Regions from separate parts of the Peribacillus sp. P4_C12 genome, predicted to be linked through region 4. Evidence: riboswitches for the same ligand, from Rfam matches in the RefSeq annotation. Region 4 holds a riboswitch; each other region holds the start of a gene.
The links. A riboswitch is a leader RNA that binds a small molecule or an ion and turns the genes downstream of it on or off. The one in region 4 is predicted to bind S-adenosylmethionine.
Positions count from the first base shown of each region.

Region 1: linked by a shared signal. The riboswitch ahead of AC1DUW_RS07695 (Fur-regulated basic protein FbpA) and the one ahead of AC1DUW_RS13150 (O-acetylhomoserine aminocarboxypropyltransferase/cysteine synthase family protein) in region 4 are both predicted to bind S-adenosylmethionine.
Region 2: linked by a shared signal. The riboswitch ahead of AC1DUW_RS07585 (methionine biosynthesis PLP-dependent protein) and the one ahead of AC1DUW_RS13150 (O-acetylhomoserine aminocarboxypropyltransferase/cysteine synthase family protein) in region 4 are both predicted to bind S-adenosylmethionine.
Region 3: linked by a shared signal. The riboswitch ahead of AC1DUW_RS08740 (sugar ABC transporter substrate-binding protein) and the one ahead of AC1DUW_RS13150 (O-acetylhomoserine aminocarboxypropyltransferase/cysteine synthase family protein) in region 4 are both predicted to bind S-adenosylmethionine.

Region 1 is NZ_JBFUIB010000028.1:3,147-6,232, forward strand. It holds gene AC1DUW_RS07680 (DUF459 domain-containing protein) at 1-441, opposite strand, end outside; gene AC1DUW_RS07685 (GNAT family N-acetyltransferase) at 676-1,182, shown strand; gene AC1DUW_RS07690 (aspartyl-phosphate phosphatase Spo0E family protein) at 1,272-1,463, opposite strand; gene AC1DUW_RS07695 (Fur-regulated basic protein FbpA) at 1,736-1,924, opposite strand; SAM riboswitch class I at 2,098-2,202, opposite strand; TPP riboswitch at 2,361-2,464, shown strand; TPP riboswitch at 2,542-2,631, shown strand; gene tenA (thiaminase II) at 2,750-3,086, shown strand, end outside.
Region 2 is NZ_JBFUIB010000027.1:11,117-14,202, reverse strand. It holds gene fumC (class II fumarate hydratase) at 1-1,098, opposite strand, end outside; SAM riboswitch class I at 1,460-1,573, shown strand; gene AC1DUW_RS07585 (methionine biosynthesis PLP-dependent protein) at 1,658-2,770, shown strand; gene metC (cystathionine beta-lyase) at 2,767-3,086, shown strand, end outside.
Region 3 is NZ_JBFUIB010000035.1:9,060-12,145, reverse strand. It holds gene AC1DUW_RS08745 (sugar ABC transporter ATP-binding protein) at 1-637, opposite strand, end outside; gene AC1DUW_RS08740 (sugar ABC transporter substrate-binding protein) at 703-1,818, opposite strand; SAM riboswitch class I at 1,935-2,040, opposite strand; gene AC1DUW_RS08735 (GTPase domain-containing protein) at 2,137-3,086, opposite strand, start outside.
Region 4 is NZ_JBFUIB010000083.1:5,979-9,064, forward strand. It holds gene AC1DUW_RS13130 (arsenate reductase family protein) at 1-49, shown strand, start outside; gene gcvH (glycine cleavage system protein GcvH) at 146-526, shown strand; gene AC1DUW_RS13140 (toprim domain-containing protein) at 617-982, shown strand; gene AC1DUW_RS13145 (thioredoxin family protein) at 986-1,294, shown strand; SAM riboswitch class I at 1,456-1,561, shown strand; gene AC1DUW_RS13150 (O-acetylhomoserine aminocarboxypropyltransferase/cysteine synthase family protein) at 1,665-2,975, shown strand.

The sequences.
Region 1 (3,086 bases), on a different contig from region 4:
TTTGTTTTTCTTTAATAGTGTAGAAAGAATTTTATGTAGATGGTCAATATACTCACGTTTACCATCATTTATTTTTTGATCACTTATTTTTTTCAAGTTACCTCCATTACTGTTAATCAAGTCGTTTGTTCCAATATAAACAATAAACGTGTCGGCTTTGTCCAATTTCGTGTTAATTTGATTACCTTCAAGCTGATCAATGACACCATCTGTAACCTGGCCTTTAATACCGTAATTCCAAAAACGGACTTTTTTTTCAGAATCAGGATTATTCAATTCATCCTCCAGACCTTCTACATAACCTTCCCCATCCTTATCACCTTTTCCATAGGTTAACGAATCTCCAAAAGCCATCACATCTTCCGACTCTGAAGCCTGAAACTTATATGCAGCAAAACAAATAACTAGTACAATTACGAATAAACCTACTATTTTATTCATTCGTTTCCCCTTATGTAATGTATTTACTATGAAGTATTTTATCTTGTAATTACCCCAAAAATGAACATACTTAACATGCAAAAAAATGAATTGTCAGATAAACTGTAAAAAGTGTATGATACAATAAAAGCATTCAATGGAACGGGTTTTCGTCAACCTCCTTTTATTCATTAATAGGATGGGAATCCCAAGTTTCTGGAGGTTGTATACATAATAAGGATAGGAGTTAAAATGATGGATAGTTACATAGAGTTTAGGGATGCAGAACTAACAGATTTACCAAGAGTAGTCGAAATATATAATTCGACTATTGCGTCAAGGATGGTCACTGCAGATACAGAACCTGTTTCAGTTCAATCGAGGCTTAAATGGTTTGAGGAACATCATTCAGAAAAACGACCGCTTTATATTATTACATTCGAAGGAAAAACTGCTGGATGGATGAGTTTTCAATCTTTCTATGGTAGGCCAGCCTATGATTCCACTGCCGAGATCAGTATATATATTGATGATTATTTCCGGGGAAAAGGAATTGGACAAATTTCGATTCAAAAGGCAATTGAAGTGAGTCCAAAATTAGGAGTTAAGACACTACTTGGTTTTATATTTGCTCACAATACACCGAGCATAAGACTGTTTTCTAAATTTGGTTTTGAAGAATGGGCGCATTTACCTCAAGTTGCCGAGCTAGATGGTATTGAACGGGATTTAGTAATCCTTGGTAAGCGTGTTAATATTTGAATTTCATTACATAAAAGCTATTGCCTTCATTCAGCAGTAGCCTTTTTTAGTTTAAATGAAGGAATCTATTTTAAAGTCACTGACGAAATTTAAAAATCACTATAAACTTTCTTAAGCAAAAAATATTCTGATTTTCTTTTATTTGTTATAGCATTTAACAGCGAATCCAATTCTTGACTTGCTTGAACAGTTAGAAGGCTTGTAAAACCATAATCAGCTGCCAATTTAATCATTTCCCGTCTCTTTTCTTCTATTCTTTCTACGGTTATCTGTGGGGGCATCTATAGTCACTTCCTATTTATTCAATTTTCTTACATCTTTTATGATAAAGAAATAAGTAGTTAAAATCAACCATATATGGAAATTAAAATGTGTTATTCCACTAGATAAATGTGACAAAAAGCCTATTCCATTCCCTGTTTGTGTCTTTTTTATGACATTTTATATTCTAGACAAATAAAAAAGCATTCACTCATGTACACTGCGAATGCTTTAATAATATTCATCAGATTAAATAATATTTTAAGATAGTAAAGTATTTTAAGAACTCTTACTATGTCATCCACTCTGAAGGAGACTCGATATTAGGTCTATTTATTACAATCTTATATTCATCTTCAAGCACTTTTAATGGAACATCATAAAGATGTCTTTCATCAGAGGTTTTATAAACTCCATTCGCTAATAACTCTTCAATCAGCAATGCCTTCCTCTGTTCAATTCTCTTAAATAATTCTGCCATGTAAATGGCTCCTTTCCTTGTCTTCATCAGCCCGCTTTCATATGAGCTAAATTGTAGTAACAGGTTTCATTTTCACCAAATTATATTTTTTCTATTATGTCACTAAACGTTATTTCACAAAAATAAAAGCCTCTTCTAATTCAAGAAGAGGCTTACAGTAGTCCGTTCGGCTCTTCTTATCTTCCAAGCGTATGCTTGTTGGATGTAGCACAGTTCCCAAAATGGGTCTGCTGCCGAGGTTTCTTTGGGCCAAGTCCCTCCACCTCTCTGGATAAGAATTCAATATATAAATGATGTAGACATGATTTTATCCCAATATTCTTCAAAAGTCAATCACATGGTTCTCCCTTTTTTTGATAGGTATTCTCTATAGATCCCATTCAAATTGGGTTGCAATTTCCTGGCTTTCTGATATGATGTCAGTAATTACATACATTCACACCACTAGGGGAGTCTTTTTAAGACTGAGATGGAATTTGTTCCGGACCCTTTGAACCTGAACCGGATCATACCGGCGGAGGGAAGTGGATGATATCGTCTTTAAACACATGACTTTATCCATCTGCCCCGCTCCGTTTTTCAGGAGCGGTTTTTTTTTAGATGGAAAAAGTGAATAATTAGACTGCTAGGGGAGCACTTTTGCTGAGAATCAAACCCTTTGCACCTGATCTGGTCATACCAGCGGAGGGAAGCAGGCTGTAAGAAGGAATTTGCTTCTTCCTCGGTAACAGCCGCTTTCTTTCAGAGAGCGGTTTTTTTGTTGATCAGATAGTGTATGCACACTTTACAATTTTAGTAAATTTTAAATTTCAAGGAGGATGTACCATGGAGAATACAGAATTAGAAACCTTCAGTGATAGACTTCATGAACGGGCAAAAGGAATCTGGAAAAGGAACCATACACATCCCTTTGTTCAGGCGATTGGAGATGGGACGCTTTCAGAAAAGAAATTTGCCTATTACCTAAAGCAGGACTATATCTATCTAATGGATTATTCCAAACTCTTTGCGTTAGGAGTCATCAAAGCTCATAATCTCGAAACTATGGCTAAGTTTGCAAGTATTTTGAATGAAACCCTTCAAGTAGAAATGGATATCCATCGACATTATGCTTTGGAATTCGGAATCAGCTCAATCGAATTGGAAAATACAGAACCCACCC
Region 2 (3,086 bases), on a different contig from region 4:
GTTATAAATGATAACTGGTTTGAATACGTTCAATTCGAAGTTACCTTGGCTTGCTGCAAAGCCGATTGTTGCATCGTTACCAACAATTTGTGTCGCAATCATTGTTAGCGCTTCACTTTGTGTTGGATTTACTTTACCTGGCATGATAGAGCTACCTGGCTCGTTTTCAGGAATAGCGATTTCACCGATTCCGCTTCTTGGGCCGCTTGCCAGCCATCTAACATCGTTCGCAATTTTCATTAAGTCCGCTGCTAATGCTTTTAATGCGCCATGAGCGTAAACAATTTCGTTATGACTTGTTAATGCATGGAACTTATTATCCGATGTTACGAAAGAATGTCCTGTATCCGCCGCGATTTGTTTTGCAGAAAGTCCTGGAAATTCTTTTTTCGTATTGATCCCAGTACCTACAGCTGTACCGCCTAGTGCTAGATTCAATAGTTTTTGACTGCTTTCTTCAATCATCACTAAGTCTTTATCAAGCATCGCTTTCCAACCAGAGATTTCTTGACCTAAAGTTAGTGGTGTTGCATCTTGAAGATGTGTACGTCCAATTTTCACAAGATCCCAGAATTCTTTTTCTTTTGCTGCAAAAGTATCACGAAGTACTTTAATCGCCGGTACTAATTTTTCAGCAACTTCCATATAGGCTGCAATATGCATAGCCGTTGGGAATGTGTCATTAGAGCTTTGCGCCTTGTTGACATCATCATTTGGGTGAAGGGTTTCGGACTCACCGTTTTCTTTTAACCATTCATTCCCTTTGTTAGCGACCACTTCATTCACATTCATATTACTTTGCGTGCCACTGCCTGTTTGCCAGACCACAAGGGGGAAATGTTCATCAAGTGTACCTTCTAGAATTTCGCCACAAATTTTAACGATGGCATTCTTTTTCACTTCTGAAAGATCACCAAGGTCATAGTTCACTTTAGCTGCCGCTTGCTTTACATATGCAAACGCACGGACTAATTCAATCGGCATTTTTTCATTACCAATTTTGAAGTTGTTACGGCTTCTCTCGGTTTGTGCTCCCCAATACTTATCAGCAGGAACTTTCACTTCACCCATCGTATCTCGTTCGATTCTGTATTCCATGTGTTCTCCTCCTATGTTTGCACTATCCACCGAAAACCTTATGTATATGAAATGAATAATGACATATTATTAATTCTCTCTATTCATTGTACAAATTTTATTATTTTAAAGCAAAAAAACTGAACAAAACCTTCCCTATATTTCAGAAAATCCATTTAATTAAACAAAGTCTTTTAAAGAATCTCAACACCTTATACCATCGGTTTCCACAATATTTTAGGGGTTTTTTATTGGACCAATCATGTTTTGACAACGCTAGTCCTAATTAACCAATAAAGAATTATCAAGCAATATTTTCCCAGAATGTTCTTGACAGCACTATATATATATAGTAAATTCAAAAGAAATTGAATAATCTAAACTCTTATCGAGAGAGGTATAGGGAATGGCCCGATGACACCTCAGCAACCTTCATTTGTTTCAAACCAATGAAAAGGTGCTAATTCCACAAGTTTGTGAACTTGGAAGATAAGAAGAATGACTCGTCCATACTTAACCAAGTCTTCTTCTTAAAGAAGACTTTTTTTATTTTATAAAACACAAAGGAGCAGTGAAAACTATGTATAAAACAGAAACATATCTTGCTCAACTAGGTAATCGCAGTGAAACGGCGACAGGAACAGTCAATCCGCCGGTTTACTTTTCGACAGCTTTCCGTCACGAAGGAATTGGCCAATCAACTGGATTCGATTACACAAGGACAGGTAATCCAACACGTCAACTTTTGGAACAATCCATCGCCAACCTTGAAAGAGGCGACCAAGGATATGCCTGCAGTTCAGGAATGGCGGCCATTTCGACCATACTAGCCTTATTTAAATCAGGTGATGCATGGATAGTCAGCGAAGATCTATATGGTGGTACATATCGTTTGCTAGAACAAGGTTTTAAAAAATGGGGCTTACAGTGTGACTATGTAAACACTTGTTGTTTAGAGGATATCGAAAAAGCTATTACTCCTCAAACAAAAGCCATCTTTATCGAAACTCCCACTAACCCTCTTATGCAGCAAACAGATATTAGCGCTGTTGCCGCACTTGCCAAACAATTTAATTTACTGTTGATTGTTGACAACACTTTTTATACGCCGCTTCTGCAGCAGCCTATCCTGCTTGGAGCTGATATTGTAATCCATAGCGCAACGAAGTATCTCGGTGGTCATAATGATGTTCTGGCTGGACTAATCGTGGCTAAAGGTGCAGAATTATGTGATTCGATTGCCTTCCATCATAATGGAACAGGAGCGGTGTTGAGCCCATTTGATTCATGGCTGTTAATGCGCGGAATGAAAACCCTGGCACTGCGGATGGAACGTCATGAAAAGAACGCCAAAATCCTTGTAGATTATTTATCAGAACATGAATGTGTAACGGACGTCCTGTATCCCGGTAGAGGTGGTATGATTTCTTTCCGGATAATTGACGAAGCAGCTGTCAATCCATTTTTACAATCACTTTCATTAATTTCATTTGCAGAAAGTCTTGGAGGCGTTGAAAGCTTCATCACCTATCCGGCTACACAAACACATGCCGATATCCCTCTTGAAGTTAGAACTGCTAATGGGGTTTGTAATCGACTTCTACGCTTCTCGGTTGGCATCGAAGACAGCGACGATTTAATTCAAGACCTGCAACAAGCATTTGCACATGTAAAAAGGGAGGCACTACGATGACAAATCATGATTTCAGTTTTGAAACCAAATTACTTCATAACCAGCATAAATTCGATCCGACAACAGGCGGTGTGAGCGTCCCTATTCAGCACGCTTCCACTTTCCATCAAACTGATATCGATACATTCGGCAAGTACGATTACAGCAGGAGCGGAAATCCAACACGGGAAGCACTTGAAGATATCATTGCCGAGCTTGAAGATGGTACTCGCGGCTTTGCCTTTTCATCAGGTATGGCGGCCATTTCAACAGCATTCCTTCTGCTTTCTGCTGGCGACCATATCGTCATCTCAGAAGATGTGTATGGCGGTACGTT
Region 3 (3,086 bases), on a different contig from region 4:
CACAAATTTCAAAAATCTCTGGAAGACGATGGGAAATAAATATGATGCCAACGCCTCTTTGCTTTAATTCATTTACAATTCGAAATAGTTCTGTCGTCTCCGTATAACTTAACGGAGCAGTTGGTTCGTCGAGGATCAGGAATTTGCATTCAGTCGAGACTGCTCTTGCAATCAGAACCATCTGTTTTTCAGCCAAGGTAAGATCTCTTACCAGCTTTTTCGAAGAGACACCAATTTTCATCTCTGCCAGGATATAAGTGGCTTTTCTATGCAACTCTTTCCAATGGACCATTTGTTTTTTGCCCATGTTTTGCACCGTATCATTCAACATTACATTTTCCCCAACAGTTAAATAAGGAATGAGTGCCGTATCTACTTCCTGATAAACAATTTGAATACCTTGTTCCTGTGCAGCCTTCGGTGAACGGATATCCTGCTTCTTTCCATCCAGAAAAATTTCACCTGTATAATGGGCATGAGCGCCCGATAAGACCTTCATTAGCGTAGATTTCCCTGCTCCGTTTGCGCCGACCACTGCATGGGCTGTCCCTGATTGTACTGAAAAATCAACTTCACTAAGCGCCTTTACTCCCGGAAATTCAATCGATATCTTTTTCATTTCTAGTTGTGTGCTCATGCCCATTCCCCCTATTAAACAGACACTCTCTTCACTAGAAAGAGAGTGTCTACTGACTCTGTTTTTTACTTTTTATAATGATCTTTCAATACTTTCATCCATTCTTCTTCAAATTCCGTTGATACTCCCCATCCTTCGACAATACCGGACAAGTTGGCCATGTTGACCGCTTCTTTTGAAGCTTGAATCTGCTCTTGTGAAATAAGTGAAGCTTCTAAGTCATATGTTTGCGGTGTTTCTTCACCCGCTAATTTTTTTGCTAAAATCCTCATATTCACTGCACCAATCAATTTCGGATCGACAGCTGCCGTGTAAGACCAAGAACTGCCTTTCGCTTGAATCTCCTGAAGATCAGCATTAGATACGTCGATTCCGTATATCTTCACTTCATCGCGGCCAGCTTCTTTAATCGCACGAGCCGCTCCAATTGCGAATGCATCCCATGTTGCGAAAATCGCATCTAGTTTGCCTTTGGGATATTTATTCAACATTGCGGCTACCGCATTTTGTGTCTGAACTGAAGTATCTGCAGATGCTACTCCGAATCTTTCGACTTCTTTAATCCCAGGATTTTCTTTTAATTTTTCCTGATACACCGCATTTCTTCTCACCATTGGCGGGAAACCATCTACCCAAAGGTATGCAATCGCTGCTTCACCTTTTTGTTCTTCTATCAATTTATCAAAAGCCAGAGTTGCCAATGCTTCATCATCCTGTGAAGTTAAGGTCACACCGTCAATTTTAGATAAGTCGCTAATAGAGTCGAATGTAACAACGCTCTTTCCTGCATCAACCAACTTTTGAACGTCATTCACTGTTGCTGCATCATCACCATGGGAGATAATATAGCCGTCATAATCTTCTTGTAAAGCCTGGGCGATTGCATCATGGAATTTAGCCGTATCGCCATTTGCTGTATACGTATCCACTTGAAAACCTAATGCTTCTCCTTCTTCCTTCGCTCCAGCTAAATATTGAGCCGTATGATCATCTCCGCCAATTTTACGAATGACTTTGATTTTGGCACCTTCCCCTTTTGCAAATCGTTCTGGAACATTTTTAAAGGATACTTTTTCATCCTTCTTTGATTCTGTTGAACTTTGTCCTGAAGAGCAGCCCGTTAAAAGCAAAGCCGAAGCTATGACCGAAACGAAAACCCTTTTAAAAATTGACTTCCTCATTTTAGTTCCTCCTACTTTCCAATCATTAATCTTATCAATTAAGTTGGTGTAAATCCCAAAATAAAAACCTCTCTAGAATAGAGAGGTTTAATCAGCTGATTTGCAGACTTATCCCTCTCTTATCTGTCAAAACATTTCTGTTTTGCAGGATTTAGCACCAATTCCTAATGGAACGGTTGCTGGGCATCTTAGGGCCAGTCCCTCCGCCACTCTTGATYAGAGAATATAATGTGTTACGTTTTTCGTAATTACCACTTTATAGGGATATAGTCGTAAAGTCAATAGATTTTTGAATATTTAAAATGTTTCTTGTTACACTTATTTTCTTTGTAGCTTAGCCAGACGCTTTTTCTCGATCTTTTCAAGTCTTTCTAACTGACGTAGTTTCACTTCAAACAGAGTAATCGGGTCACGGTATACTTCCGGATTTTCTCTCATATGCTCCAGTGCTGCCTGATGATCTTTGATTTCAGTCTGTGTTTGTTCTATCGTCTTTTGAAGTAAGGCAAATGAACTGCGATAGAAAAGTGAGATATCTCTATCCAAAGATTTTTCAAACAATCCGAATTGTGTAAGGAAACGGTCACTGATCATTTCTGCAACATCCAGGTAGTCTTCACTTTCTAGGTACTTCTTATACCGGTTGTACATATTAGCTTTATTTTGCGGAATCGCTCCAAACAGCTTCCCTGCCCCTTTAAGCAGCAATTGCGATGGGGTCCGGCGTAGTAAAATATTAACGTCTTCAATGCGGATACTGCTTGTCATCCGATCCGCATCACGGCGCCAGTCATCCAAAACTCTAAAGTCTCCGGCAAGTGTAATTCGCTCTTCTTTGTACAATTCATTGAACCCTGCGCTCATTTCATCCATAAACTGTTGAATTTGTGTAAATTCCAACTGAGATGTAGCAATCCAGTCTTGAAGAGAACGATAATATTGCGGCATAATCTTGTCTGAAATATATGCCTGAATCTGCTCATTCATTTCCTCGTTCAACTGTATATGAACTTGGCTGAAATCGCTACTTTCCGTTAATGATTTAGAACATTCTCTCAGTAATTCAGGGATTCTTGAAGAAAGCTGTTTTTTCACTTCTTCTTTAATTGAACGGTACGACCTTATGATATTTTCACTTTTTTCTTTTTCCAAATCTGCCAGTTGATTGACGGCTCCATTCAATTTGACTTCCATCTGCTCATTCCAAGAAATGGAGTGCTCGCATTTCCGCTCATTAGCTGCCCGTTTTTCTAGCAGGTAAGATAACG
Region 4 (3,086 bases):
AGTGACAGTTGGTTTCAAAGAAGAGCAATTCGAACAGACTTGGAACTAAAATTATACGAAATATTTGGTTAATTCCTTACTTTTAAAATAAATCTACCTTATAATGTAATAGATAAAATAAGATGTACTATGGAGGGAATTAATGATGACAACACCAAAAGAACTTCGTTACACAAAGGAACATGAATGGGTCAAAACAGAAGATGGAACAGTACGCATCGGAATTACAGCATTTGCTCAGTCCGAACTTGGGGACATCGTTTTTGTTGAGCTTCCAGAGATTGGCGCTGAACTGAAAGCGGACGAGCCATTTGGCAGTGTTGAATCTGTTAAAACTGTATCTGAGCTGTATGCTCCTATCAGTGGTAAAGTTGTTGAAGTAAATGAAGAGTTGAATGACAATCCTGAATTCGTAAATGAATCTCCTTTTGAAAAAGCATGGATGATCGTGATTGAACCATCAAATATCAGTGACGTTGAAAACCTGATGAGCGCTGAAGAATATGATAGCCTGATAAACGGTTAAAATGAGGGAGAGAGGGTCTAAATAGGCCTGCTCTCTTTTTCAGTTTATAAAAAGGCAGGGTGCACACAATTCGTGAGATGGAGTGATGACATGGAGTGGGGCGAATTTGATAAAGTTATCATTGTAGAAGGCAGTTCCGATAGAAGAAAAGTTGCCTCCGTTTTGAATGAAGATGTGGAAATAAGATGTACAAATGGGACCATTTCATTAACTAAGCTGGATGAGTTAGTAGATGAAATGATGGACCGTGATGTTTATCTCCTTTTTGACGCAGATGATTCAGGAGAAAAGCTACGGAAGCAATTCCGAAGGGAAATGCCGGAAGCAAGCCACTTGTATATCAATAAAATGTACAAAGAAGTGGAAAGTGCCCCCGAACATCATATCGCTACAGTGCTCCTATCTGCCAATATGAATGTGAAAATGAAATTTTTAAGTCAAAGGGTGAACGACTAATTGATGCAAGAAATGAAAGAAGAAGATTGTAGGCTTGCTGTTGAAGAAGGGGAAACCTTTTGCTTATATTTATATACACCTTTGTGTGGGACCTGTCAGGTGGCTTCTAGGATGCTCTCGATATCATTGGAGCTTTTTCCAGACTTGAAGGCAGGAAAGATGAATATGAACTATGTCCAAACAATCGCCGAATCATATGAAATTGAGAGTGTACCTTGTTTATTACTATTTAAAGAAGGGCAGCTGCGGAAAAAAATATATGCCTTTCAGTCTGTTCCTTATTTGTACGGAGTGCTTAAGGAAATAAGCTAAAAAGCCAATCCAATATGGGTTGGCTTTTTAGCTGTAGAAAAGTAGTGAATAAACGATATAGTTGATGGGGAATTGAAATAAGAATATTCAAATAATTGATTGACTGGATAATTCTAAAGTGCTATATTTTGAATTAAGAAAGTAACTGCTAAATTTAATAGTTCTTATCAAGAGTGGCGGAGGGACTGGCCCGACGAAGCCCGGCAACCGGTATAAATTTATATACGGTGCTAATTCCAACAGAGTATTAGCTCTGGAAGATGAGGAGAGTATATAAGCCTCTTCTTATGAAGTGGTTTTTTTGCTTGTTAAAAGAGGAAGGCCTGATTCTTAATTCCAACTAAATCCATAGAAAAAGGGGAGAAATCTTATGGCAGAGAAAAAGTTGCGTTTCGAAACATTGAGTGTTCACGGGGGTCTGCAAGTAGATGAAACGGGTGCACGTGCAGTGCCTATTTATCAGAGCAATGCATACTTGTTCAAAGATACTGACCATGCAGCAAATTTATTTGGCTTAAAGGAAAATGGCTATATTTATACACGACTTCATAATCCTACGGTCAGTGTTTTCGAAGAAAGAATGGCCTTGTTGGAAGGTGGTATCGGCGGACTGGCAACAGCAAGTGGGATGGCTGCCATTACACTGTCAATCCTAAATATTGCTGGTGCAGGAGATGAAATAGTGTCCGCCTCTACATTATATGGCGGTACGTATAATCTTTTTGAAAATACTCTTCCTAAATATGGGATAAAAGTGAAGTTCGTCTCTCCTGATGACCCTGAAAATTTCAAAAAAGCCATCACTCCTAGAACGAAGGCTATATTTGCGGAAACAATTGGAAATCCAAGTCTAAGGATTCTTGATATTGAAGCTGTAGCGGACATCGCTCACAATGCGGGTATACCACTCATTATCGATAATACCTTTGCTACCCCGTACCTTTGCCGGCCAATTGATTTTGGAGCGGACATTGTCATCCACTCTGCTACAAAATGGCTCTTGGGAAATGGAACCACCTTAGGAGGCATCATCGTGGATGGGGGCAAATTTGACTGGAACTCACCAAACTACCCTGGCTTTACGGAACCGGATCCAAGCTACGATGGGATTGTATACTCTGAAGCAGTCGGTCCTGCTGCCTTTATCACAAAAGCGCGTGTGCAATTACTTCGTGATTTAGGGCCGACGTTAAGTGCTCAAAGCGCGTTCCAGTTTACGCTGGGGCTAGAAACGTTGCATGTGAGAATGAAAGAGCATCTTTCAAATACTAAGTCTGTTATTCAATATTTGGAAAATCATCCTGCTGTGAACTGGGTTTCGCACCCTAGTAATGGAAGTCACCCTGATAAAGCGCTGGCGGATAAATATTTGCCTAAGGGAGCAGGAGCTGTTGTGACTTTTGGAATTCAAGGTGGACGCGATGCTGGAGCAAAACTTATCAATTCGGTAGAATTATGGTCGCATGTAGCCAACGTAGGGGATGCTAAAAGTTTAATTATCCACCCTGCTAGTACGACCCATCAACAATTAAATGATGTAGGTTTAGCAAAAGCGGGTGTAAGTGCTGATCAAGTGCGCATATCGATTGGTATTGAAAACGTAGAGGATTTAATAGAAGATTTAGAGCAGGCAATTGAAAAAGCGACGAATATTGTCTCCTTAACTTCTAAAACTGTTTAATAAAAAAGACCTGTTCATTCTTTCCTAGAAATATTATACATTGCGCTCCTTTTTTATCTATGATAAAATTTCTCCATACTAAAGAACTTAATGATGTACAAATATTCTATA